Regions from separate parts of the Streptomyces sp. NPDC037271 genome, predicted to be linked through region 2. Evidence: riboswitches for the same ligand, from Rfam matches in the RefSeq annotation. Region 2 holds a riboswitch; the other holds the start of a gene.
What was found. A riboswitch is a leader RNA that binds a small molecule or an ion and turns the genes downstream of it on or off. The one in region 2 is predicted to bind glycine.
Positions count from the first base shown of each region.

Region 1 (4,020 bases), on a different contig from region 2:
TCTGCGGCGCCGTTGTGGCTTGTCGCGCCCACGCGGCGGAGCCGCACATGTCAGAGCCCCGCGCCCCTCACCGGCGTCGGCCTCACCGGCGTTCTACAAGTCCCGGTCGTAGAACGGGCGGACGTTCGCCCGCATCCAGTCGCAGACCGGGTCCTGGGCCGCCTCCAGGAGGACCAGGTTGACCTGGTACTTCAGGGGAGCCCTGGTCAGGGCCCGGCCCAGGGCGTCCAGGGGGAGGGCGCGGGCGTCACCCTCCCAGTGGGTGAGTTCGACGCCGACGAACATGACGGGGTCGGCGGTCTCGACGGCGGCCATGCAGCGGCGGGCGGTGCGGACGACGCCGATCGCGGCGAACTCGGCGGAGGCGGCGGTGAGGAAGTCCACCGGGTCGTCCTGCCAGTCCGGCTCGAAGAGGCGGACCCGGCCGCCGGACGCGGGTCCGTCCAGCGGGGTGCGGCCGGCCCGGCACAGCTCGGCCACGGCGGGCGGCGGCAGCGGGATGCCGACCGCGCCGTCCGGGTTGACGGCGATGCCGACCTGCGGGGGCAGGCCGCGGGCGAACTCCGCGGCGGGGGCGACGGTGTACGCCATCTGCGCGCCGGCCACCTGGCGGAGCTGCTCCTCGGAGCTGAAGACCGGTACGTAGGCCTGGCCGTCGACCTCCAGGGAGGGCAGGTCGAGGGAGCCGCTGTGCGGGCCGCCGCCGTTCGGCAGGGGGATCCACAGGAAGCTGCGGCCGAGCACCTCCACGATCCGGCCGCCGGCGCCCGGCACTCCGAGGGAGGCGGACAACACCTCCTCCAGCTCGTTGCCGGGCCACCCGCCGTACGGGTGTTGCGCCTGTGCCGGGACGTCCATCTGCCTACCTACCGCCTGCCTGGTACCGCTGCTGTGACGGGAAAGGCTAACCCGTTCGGCCCCGCGGCCCTACGGTGCGTCACCCCGTGAAGGCGATACGGCGGAGCGTGTTGGCCGCCGCCCGGTCCAGGAGGACCGCCGAGGTGCAGCCGGCGGGCAGGGTGCCCTCGGTCACCGCGCGCAGCAGGCGGGTGTTGGCCGAGCGGTGCCGCAGGAACGCGTACCGCGACACGCCCCGGCCGCGCTCGCGCTGGCCGGCCAGGGCCTCGTCGGCCTCGACGTCGAGCAGCAGCAGGTGGAGTGTGCCGTCACGGCGGCGGGCCTCGCGGGCCAGCCAGCCGCGCACCCAGGCCTGGGTGCCGCAGTCGTGCACGACGACGCCCTCGCCGGAGCGCAGGGCCCTGCGCAGTCCGGCGTAGTGGGCGAGGCGGACGAGGGGGCGGTAGAGCCCGTACGGCACGAAGCGCGGCATGCGGCGGTCCCAGCGGTCCCGGGTGTCCTGGGAGTCGATGCGCGGTCCGCGCACGGTGCGCTCCATCAGCGTGGACTTCCCGCTGCCGGGCAGGCCGGTGATCACCACCAGGTCCCGGGGTCCGAAGAGCAGGGCGTGCGGGCTGCGGCCGTCCCGGTCCCGCAGATCGCGGACGACGGGTGCGGGCAGCTCGGCGCACGCCTGGGGTGCCGGGGCGACGGGCTGCTCGGGCAGCGCGAGACCGGAGGTGGTGGCGTACGCCGTGGTCCTGTTCACCGTGATCGTCCTCCCCTGGGGCGGTTCACGAGTTCCCATCCCCGTCGAGTGTAAAGAGAAGGTAATGCGCAGGTCTCGCGTTTTCGTGCGCTTACTGCCACAAGCCGGTTACAGATATCGGTCTGCCCACGGATCGGCGGGGCGTGCAATGATGGCGGCGCCAACTGCATACCGGCCGTTTGAATCCGCGCGGGAGAGTCCCCGGCCGCGCCGGGGCGCCGAAGGAGCAAGTCCCTCCCTTGAATCTCTCAGGCCCCGTTACCGCGCGGGCGAGGCACATCTGAAAAGCGGGCCGCCCCTCGACGGGCTGCCCCACCCAAGGTGCAAGTCCCGGCCACCGCGCTCCGGTGGCCGTGACGAACCTCTCAGGTTCCGATGACAGATGGGGAGGATCGACCTCGCCACGTCCTGTCCTGGGAGACGAACGACCGATGAGCAGTACCGAACTCCGCCGTACCGCGCTCGATGCCACGCATCGCGCGCTGGGCGCGACGATGACCGACTTCGCCGGCTGGGACATGCCCCTGCGCTACGGCTCCGAGCGGGACGAGCACGTCGCGGTGCGCACCCGGGCCGGGCTCTTCGACCTCTCCCACATGGGTGAGATCACGGTCACCGGGCCCCAGGCCGCCGACCTGCTGGACTACGCGCTGGTCGGCAACATCGGCAGCGTGAAGCCGGGCCGCGCCCGCTACACCATGATCTGCCGCGAGGACGGCGGCATCCTGGACGACCTGATCGTCTACCGCCTGGGCGACCAGGAGTACATGGTCGTCGCCAACGCCTCCAACGCCCAGGTGGTGCTGGACGCGCTGACCGGGCGCTCGGCCGGCTTCGACGCCGAGGTGCGCGACGACCGCGACGCCTACGCGCTGCTCGCCGTGCAGGGCCCCGAGTCCCCGGCGATCCTCGCGTCGCTGACCGACGCCGACCTGGACGGCCTGAAGTACTACGCCGGTCTGCCCGGCACCGTGGCCGGCGTCCCGGCACTCATCGCGCGCACCGGCTACACCGGCGAGGACGGCTTCGAGCTGTTCGTGAAGCCGGAGCACGCCGTCGGGCTGTGGCAGGCGCTGACCCGGGCGGGCGAGGGCGCCGGGCTGGTCCCGTGCGGACTGTCCTGCCGGGACACGCTCCGCCTGGAGGCGGGCATGCCGCTGTACGGGCACGAGCTGTCGACCGCGCTGACGCCCTTCGACGCCGGGCTCGGCCGGGTGGTGAAGTTCGAGAAGGAGGGCGACTTCGTCGGGCGCGCCGCGCTGACCGAGGCCGCCTCCCGGGCCGAGCAGAACCCGCCCCGCGTCCTGGTCGGCCTGGTCGCCGAGGGCCGCCGGGTGCCGCGCGCCGGGTACCAGGTCGTCGCCGGCGGCGAGGTCGTCGGCGAGGTCACCTCCGGGGCGCCGTCCCCGACGCTGGGCAAGCCGATCGCCATGGCGTACGTCGACCCCGCGCACGCGGCACCCGGCACCGCGGGTGTGGGCGTGGACATCCGGGGCAGCCACGAGCCGTACGAGGTCGTGGCGCTGCCGTTCTACAAGCGGCAGAAGTAGACACCGGGCGGACGGCGGCGCCCTCGTCGCCCCGCGCGTGTCCTCGTCGCCCCGCGCGTGTCCTCGCTGCTCACCAGCGGTTTCAGCAGCCCCTTCACCAGCAGCCCCCCGTCACCAGCACTCCCTCGCGTACAGGAGAATTCAGGCCATGAGCAACCCCCAGCAGCTGCGCTACAGCAAGGAGCACGAGTGGCTGTCGGGCGCCGAGGACGGCGCCTCGACGGTCGGCATCACGGAGCACGCGGCCAACGCACTCGGTGACGTCGTCTTCGTCCAGCTCCCCGAGGTCGGCGACTCGGTGTCCGCGGGCGAGACCTGCGGCGAACTGGAGTCGACCAAGTCGGTCTCCGACCTCTACTCCCCCGTCTCCGGCGAGGTCACCGAGGTCAACGAGGACGTCGTCAACGACCCGTCGCTGGTGAACAGCGCGCCCTTCGAGGGCGGCTGGCTGTTCAAGGTGCGGATCACGGACGAGCCGGCCGACCTGCTCTCCGCCGACGAGTACACCGCCTTCACCGCCGGCTGAGGAGTCACGGACCGCATGTCGCTTCTGAACACCCCCCTGCACGAGCTCGACCCCGACGTCGCCGCCGCCGTCGACGCCGAGCTGGACCGCCAGCAGTCCACCCTCGAGATGATCGCCTCGGAGAACTTCGCCCCGGTCGCGGTCATGGAGGCCCAGGGCTCGGTCCTCACCAACAAGTACGCCGAGGGCTACCCCGGCCGCCGCTACTACGGCGGCTGCGAGCACGTCGACGTGGTCGAGCAGATCGCCATCGACCGGGTCAAGGCGCTCTTCGGCGCCGAGCACGCCAACGTCCAGCCGCACTCGGGCGCCCAGGCCAACGCGGCCGCGATGTTCGC
Region 1 covers NZ_JBVJVN010000016.1:124,546-128,565, forward strand. The annotation lists gene ACZ7G3_RS25130 (enhanced serine sensitivity protein SseB) at 94-858, opposite strand; gene ACZ7G3_RS25135 (AAA family ATPase) at 938-1,606, opposite strand; glycine riboswitch at 1,787-1,880, shown strand; glycine riboswitch at 1,881-1,998, shown strand; gene gcvT (glycine cleavage system aminomethyltransferase GcvT) at 2,038-3,156, shown strand; gene gcvH (glycine cleavage system protein GcvH) at 3,305-3,682, shown strand; gene glyA (serine hydroxymethyltransferase) at 3,698-4,020, shown strand, end outside.
Region 1: linked by a shared signal. The riboswitch ahead of gcvT (glycine cleavage system aminomethyltransferase GcvT) and the one ahead of gcvP (aminomethyl-transferring glycine dehydrogenase) in region 2 are both predicted to bind glycine.

Region 2 (4,020 bases):
GCTCGTCGCGGTGCTTCTCGATCTTGGCGCGCAGGTCCTCGACGTCGATCTCGCCGTCCTCGGCGGTCTTGACGACGACGACCTTCATGCCGGCCATGACCGCGCTGGCGGCGTTGGTGCCGTGCGCGGAGGACGGGATGAGGCAGACGGTGCGCTGCTCGTCACCGTTGGCGCGGTGGTAGGCGCGTACGGCGAGCAGGCCGGCGAACTCGCCCTGCGACCCGGCGTTCGGCTGGAGCGAGACCTTGTCGTACCCGGTGACCTCGGCGAGCCGCTCCTCCAGCTCACGGATGAGCGTGAGGTAGCCCTGCGCCTGCGCGGCGGGCGCGAAGGGGTGCAGGGCACCGAACTCCGGCCACGTCACCGGCTCCATCTCGGTGGTCGCGTTGAGCTTCATGGTGCAGGAGCCCAGCGGGATCATGCCGCGGTCCAGCGCGTAGTCGCGGTCCGCGAGGCGGCGCAGGTAGCGCAGCATCGCGGTCTCGGAGCGGTACTGGTGGAAGACCGGGTGGGTCAGGAAGTCGTCGGTGCGCAGCCGGGCCTCGGGCAGCGTCTCCCCGGTCGCCGCGTCCAGCGCCTCGATGTCGCCCTCGACGCCGAAGGCGTTCCACACGCCGCCGACCTGGGCGCGCGTGGTGGTCTCGTCGCAGGCGAACGACACGTGGTCGGCGTCGACGAGGCGCAGGTTGATGCCGTTCTCCCGGGCGGCGTGGACGACCTCGGCGGCCCGGCCCGGCACCCGCGCGGTGACCGTGTCGAAGTAGGCGCCGTGCACGATCTCGACACCGCCGGCCGCGAGACCCGCGGCGATGACCGTGGCGTACCGGTGGGTGCGGCGCGCGACGGCCCGCAGCCCCTCCGGCCCGTGGTACACGGCGTACATGCCGGCCATGACGGCGAGCAGCACCTGCGCGGTGCAGATGTTGCTGGTGGCCTTCTCGCGGCGGATGTGCTGCTCGCGGGTCTGCAGGGCGAGGCGGTAGGCCTTGTTGCCGTCGGCGTCCACGGAGACGCCGACCAGGCGGCCGGGCAGGCTGCGCGCGAACTTCTCGTGCACCGCCATGTAGCCGGCGTGCGGTCCGCCGAAGCCCATCGGCACACCGAAGCGCTGCGTGGTGCCGATGGCGATGTCCGCGCCCAGCTCGCCGGGCGAGGTGAGCAGCGTGAGGGCGAGCAGGTCGGCGGCGACGGTGACGAGGGCGCCGAGCTCGTGCGCCCGGTCGATCACCGGCTTGATGTCGCGCACGGCACCGGAGGCGCCCGGGTACTGGATCAGGACGCCGTTGATCTCCCGCTCCGCGACCTCGGCCGGGATGCCCTCGCCGAGGTCGGCGACGACGACCTCGACGCCGGTCGGCTCGGCGCGGGTCCGTATCACGGCGATGGTCTGCGGCAGGGCGTCCGCGTCGACCAGGAAGAGGCCCTTCTTGTTCTTGCCCATGCGCCGGGAGAGCGCCATGGCCTCGGCGGCGGCGGTGCCCTCGTCGAGCAGCGAGGCACCGGAGGTCGGCAGGCCGGTGAGCTCGGCCACCATGGTCTGGAAGTTCAGCAGGGCCTCGAGACGTCCCTGGGAGATCTCCGGCTGGTACGGCGTGTACGCGGTGTACCAGGCCGGGTTCTCCATGACGTTGCGCAGGATGACCGGCGGGGTGAAGGTGCCGTAGTAGCCGAGGCCGATCATGGAGTCGAGGACCTGGTTGCGGTCGGCCAGGGAGCGCAGCTCGGCCAGCACCTCGGCCTCGGAGCGCGCACCGGGCAGGTCCAGCGCGTCGGCGTTCTTGATCACATCCGGCACCGCGGCGGCCGTCAGCTCGTCGAGCGAACCGTAGCCGACCTGCGCGAGCATCTTGGCCCGGGCCTCTTGGTCGGGGCCGATGTGGCGCTGCTCGAACGGTGCCGACTGTTCGAGCTCGGAGAGCGGAGTGCGATGGGCGGTCATTGCGGAGGCCTCCTGGTCTGACGACCTTCGAGGGGCACCACGGCGCGGGTACCCGGACGGCCTCCCCCTCTGTCATCTCGACCTGAGAGCTTCACCGGGGGCCCGAGGGCTCTCCCGGCTTTCACCGTCGGTGAGAGCGGAAGCCGTTGACGCCCGCCCTGCTTTCCAGAGTGACCTCGTCCGTGCGGTACGTGAGCCTGAGAGATTCCGGGGAGGATTTGCTCCTTCGGCGCCTCCGGTGGTGTCCGGAGGACTCTCCCGCACGGGGTCAGCAGCCGTTTGCCAGCGTACCAGCGAGGTCGCCGCACGGACTTCGAGTGGCCGACCGGCCATATGTGCTCTTTTGTAGTACTTACGGATGATTCGGCGGCTGGTGTGCGAGCCCAGTGCGACCCAATGGAGGGCCCCGTGCGTACCGACATCGACCCGCGCAATCTGATCGGCCGCAAGGCGTTCGACCGCAACGGCACCCGGATCGGCACTGTCGACGAGGTCTATCTCGACGACGCCACCGGGGTCCCCGAGTGGGCTGCCATACGCACCGGCCTGTTCAGCAGGGACGCCTTCGTGCCCCTGGAGCCCAGCGAGCTGGTCGAGGGCACCCTGCGCGTGCCCTTCGACCGGGCTCTGATCAGGGAGGCTCCCGACTTCGGCGTCGGCCGCCATCTCTCGCCGGAACAGGAACTCCAGCTCTACCACCACTACGGTCTCGACGTCGCCGCTCCTCCCCCGCTCCCCGACCACGACTTCGGCAGGCTGGCGGGCCAGGGCAAGGAGGAGAGCTGACGGCGGTCCGGTCCCACCGCGCCCTGCCCGCCCGGGCCCATCCGGAGGATCGTGGCGCAGACGCGGGCTCCGACCGCCCTCTCCGCCGCCCGCAGGACACGAGGAGCAACCCCACCGGCCCTGCCGACGCTCGCCGACACCCTCCCCCGCCTCCCCTTCCGTCTTCCGGCCGGCCCCCTCGGTCCCCCTCCCCGGCGCCGGTCGGCGGGCGCCGTCACGTCAGGTCCTGGCCGACGGCAGGACACGCGGGCCCCGCCGGGCCGGTCCGCGCGTCGGTGCCCGCGGCGAGGTCCGGGCCGCCCTCCGCGCCCGCCGGCCCGGACGCCCCGGGTCTTCGCGGCACGGGCGCGACCAGTGGCAGCGGATCCGCCGGTGCCAGGTCCGGGTCGTCCACCGGGAAGGTCCGTACCCGGCCGGTCTCCGAGTAGGGCGTCTCGAACCGCACGGTGACCCTCCCCAGTCCGCTGCCCTGCACCCACCCGTGCCCGTACTCCGCGTGCCGCACGTCGTGCCCCGCCGGCCACCGGCGCTCGGCGGGGGCCGGCCGGTGCTCCGCGGCGGGCTCCGGATCGGGTTCCTCGGCGAGCTCGTCGGCCCGGTCCCCCGCCGCCTGCGCGAAGAGGTCCTCCTGCGTGTAGTCGGCGAGTCCGCTGACGCCGACCCCGAGCAGCCGCACGCCGCCCGTGGTGTCCACGGAGTCCAGCAGCCGGGCCGCGGCCTCCCGCACCACACCCGGGTCGTCCGTGGGCCCCCGGAGGGTCTCGGAGCGCGTCAGCGTGGAGAAGTCGTACCTGCGTACCTTGAGCACGATGGTCCGCCCGGACAGCCCGGAGGCGCGCAGCCTCCGTACGCACCGGTCGGCCAGCCGCCCGACTTCCACACCGACCCGCAACCGGTCGTGGATGTCCACGTCGTAGGTGTCCTCGACGGACACCGACTTGGTCTCCCGCTCGGCCACCACGGGCCGCTCGTCACGGGCCAGGGCCATGGCGTAGAGGGCATGCCCGTGCGCCTTGCCCAGCAGCCGTACGAGCTCGTCCTCGCCCGCCTCGGCGATCTCGCCGACCGTGGTGATCCCGGCCCGCCGCAGGTGGTCTCCCGTGGCCGGGCCCACACCGGGCAGCGTCCGCACCGTCATCGGCTCCAGCATCGCCCGCTCGGTCCCCGGCGGGATCAGTACCAGCCCGTCGGGTTTGGCCTCCTCGGAGGCGATCTTGGCGAGCATCTTGGAGGCGGCGAGCCCCACGGACCCGGTGAGGCCGGTGACGGTGCGGATGTCCGTGCGCAGCTTCGCG
Region 2 covers NZ_JBVJVN010000003.1:432,269-436,288, forward strand. The annotation lists gene gcvP (aminomethyl-transferring glycine dehydrogenase) at 1-1,939, opposite strand, end outside; glycine riboswitch at 2,115-2,210, opposite strand; gene ACZ7G3_RS09770 (PRC-barrel domain-containing protein) at 2,348-2,725, shown strand; gene ACZ7G3_RS09775 (DNA polymerase IV) at 2,940-4,020, opposite strand, start outside.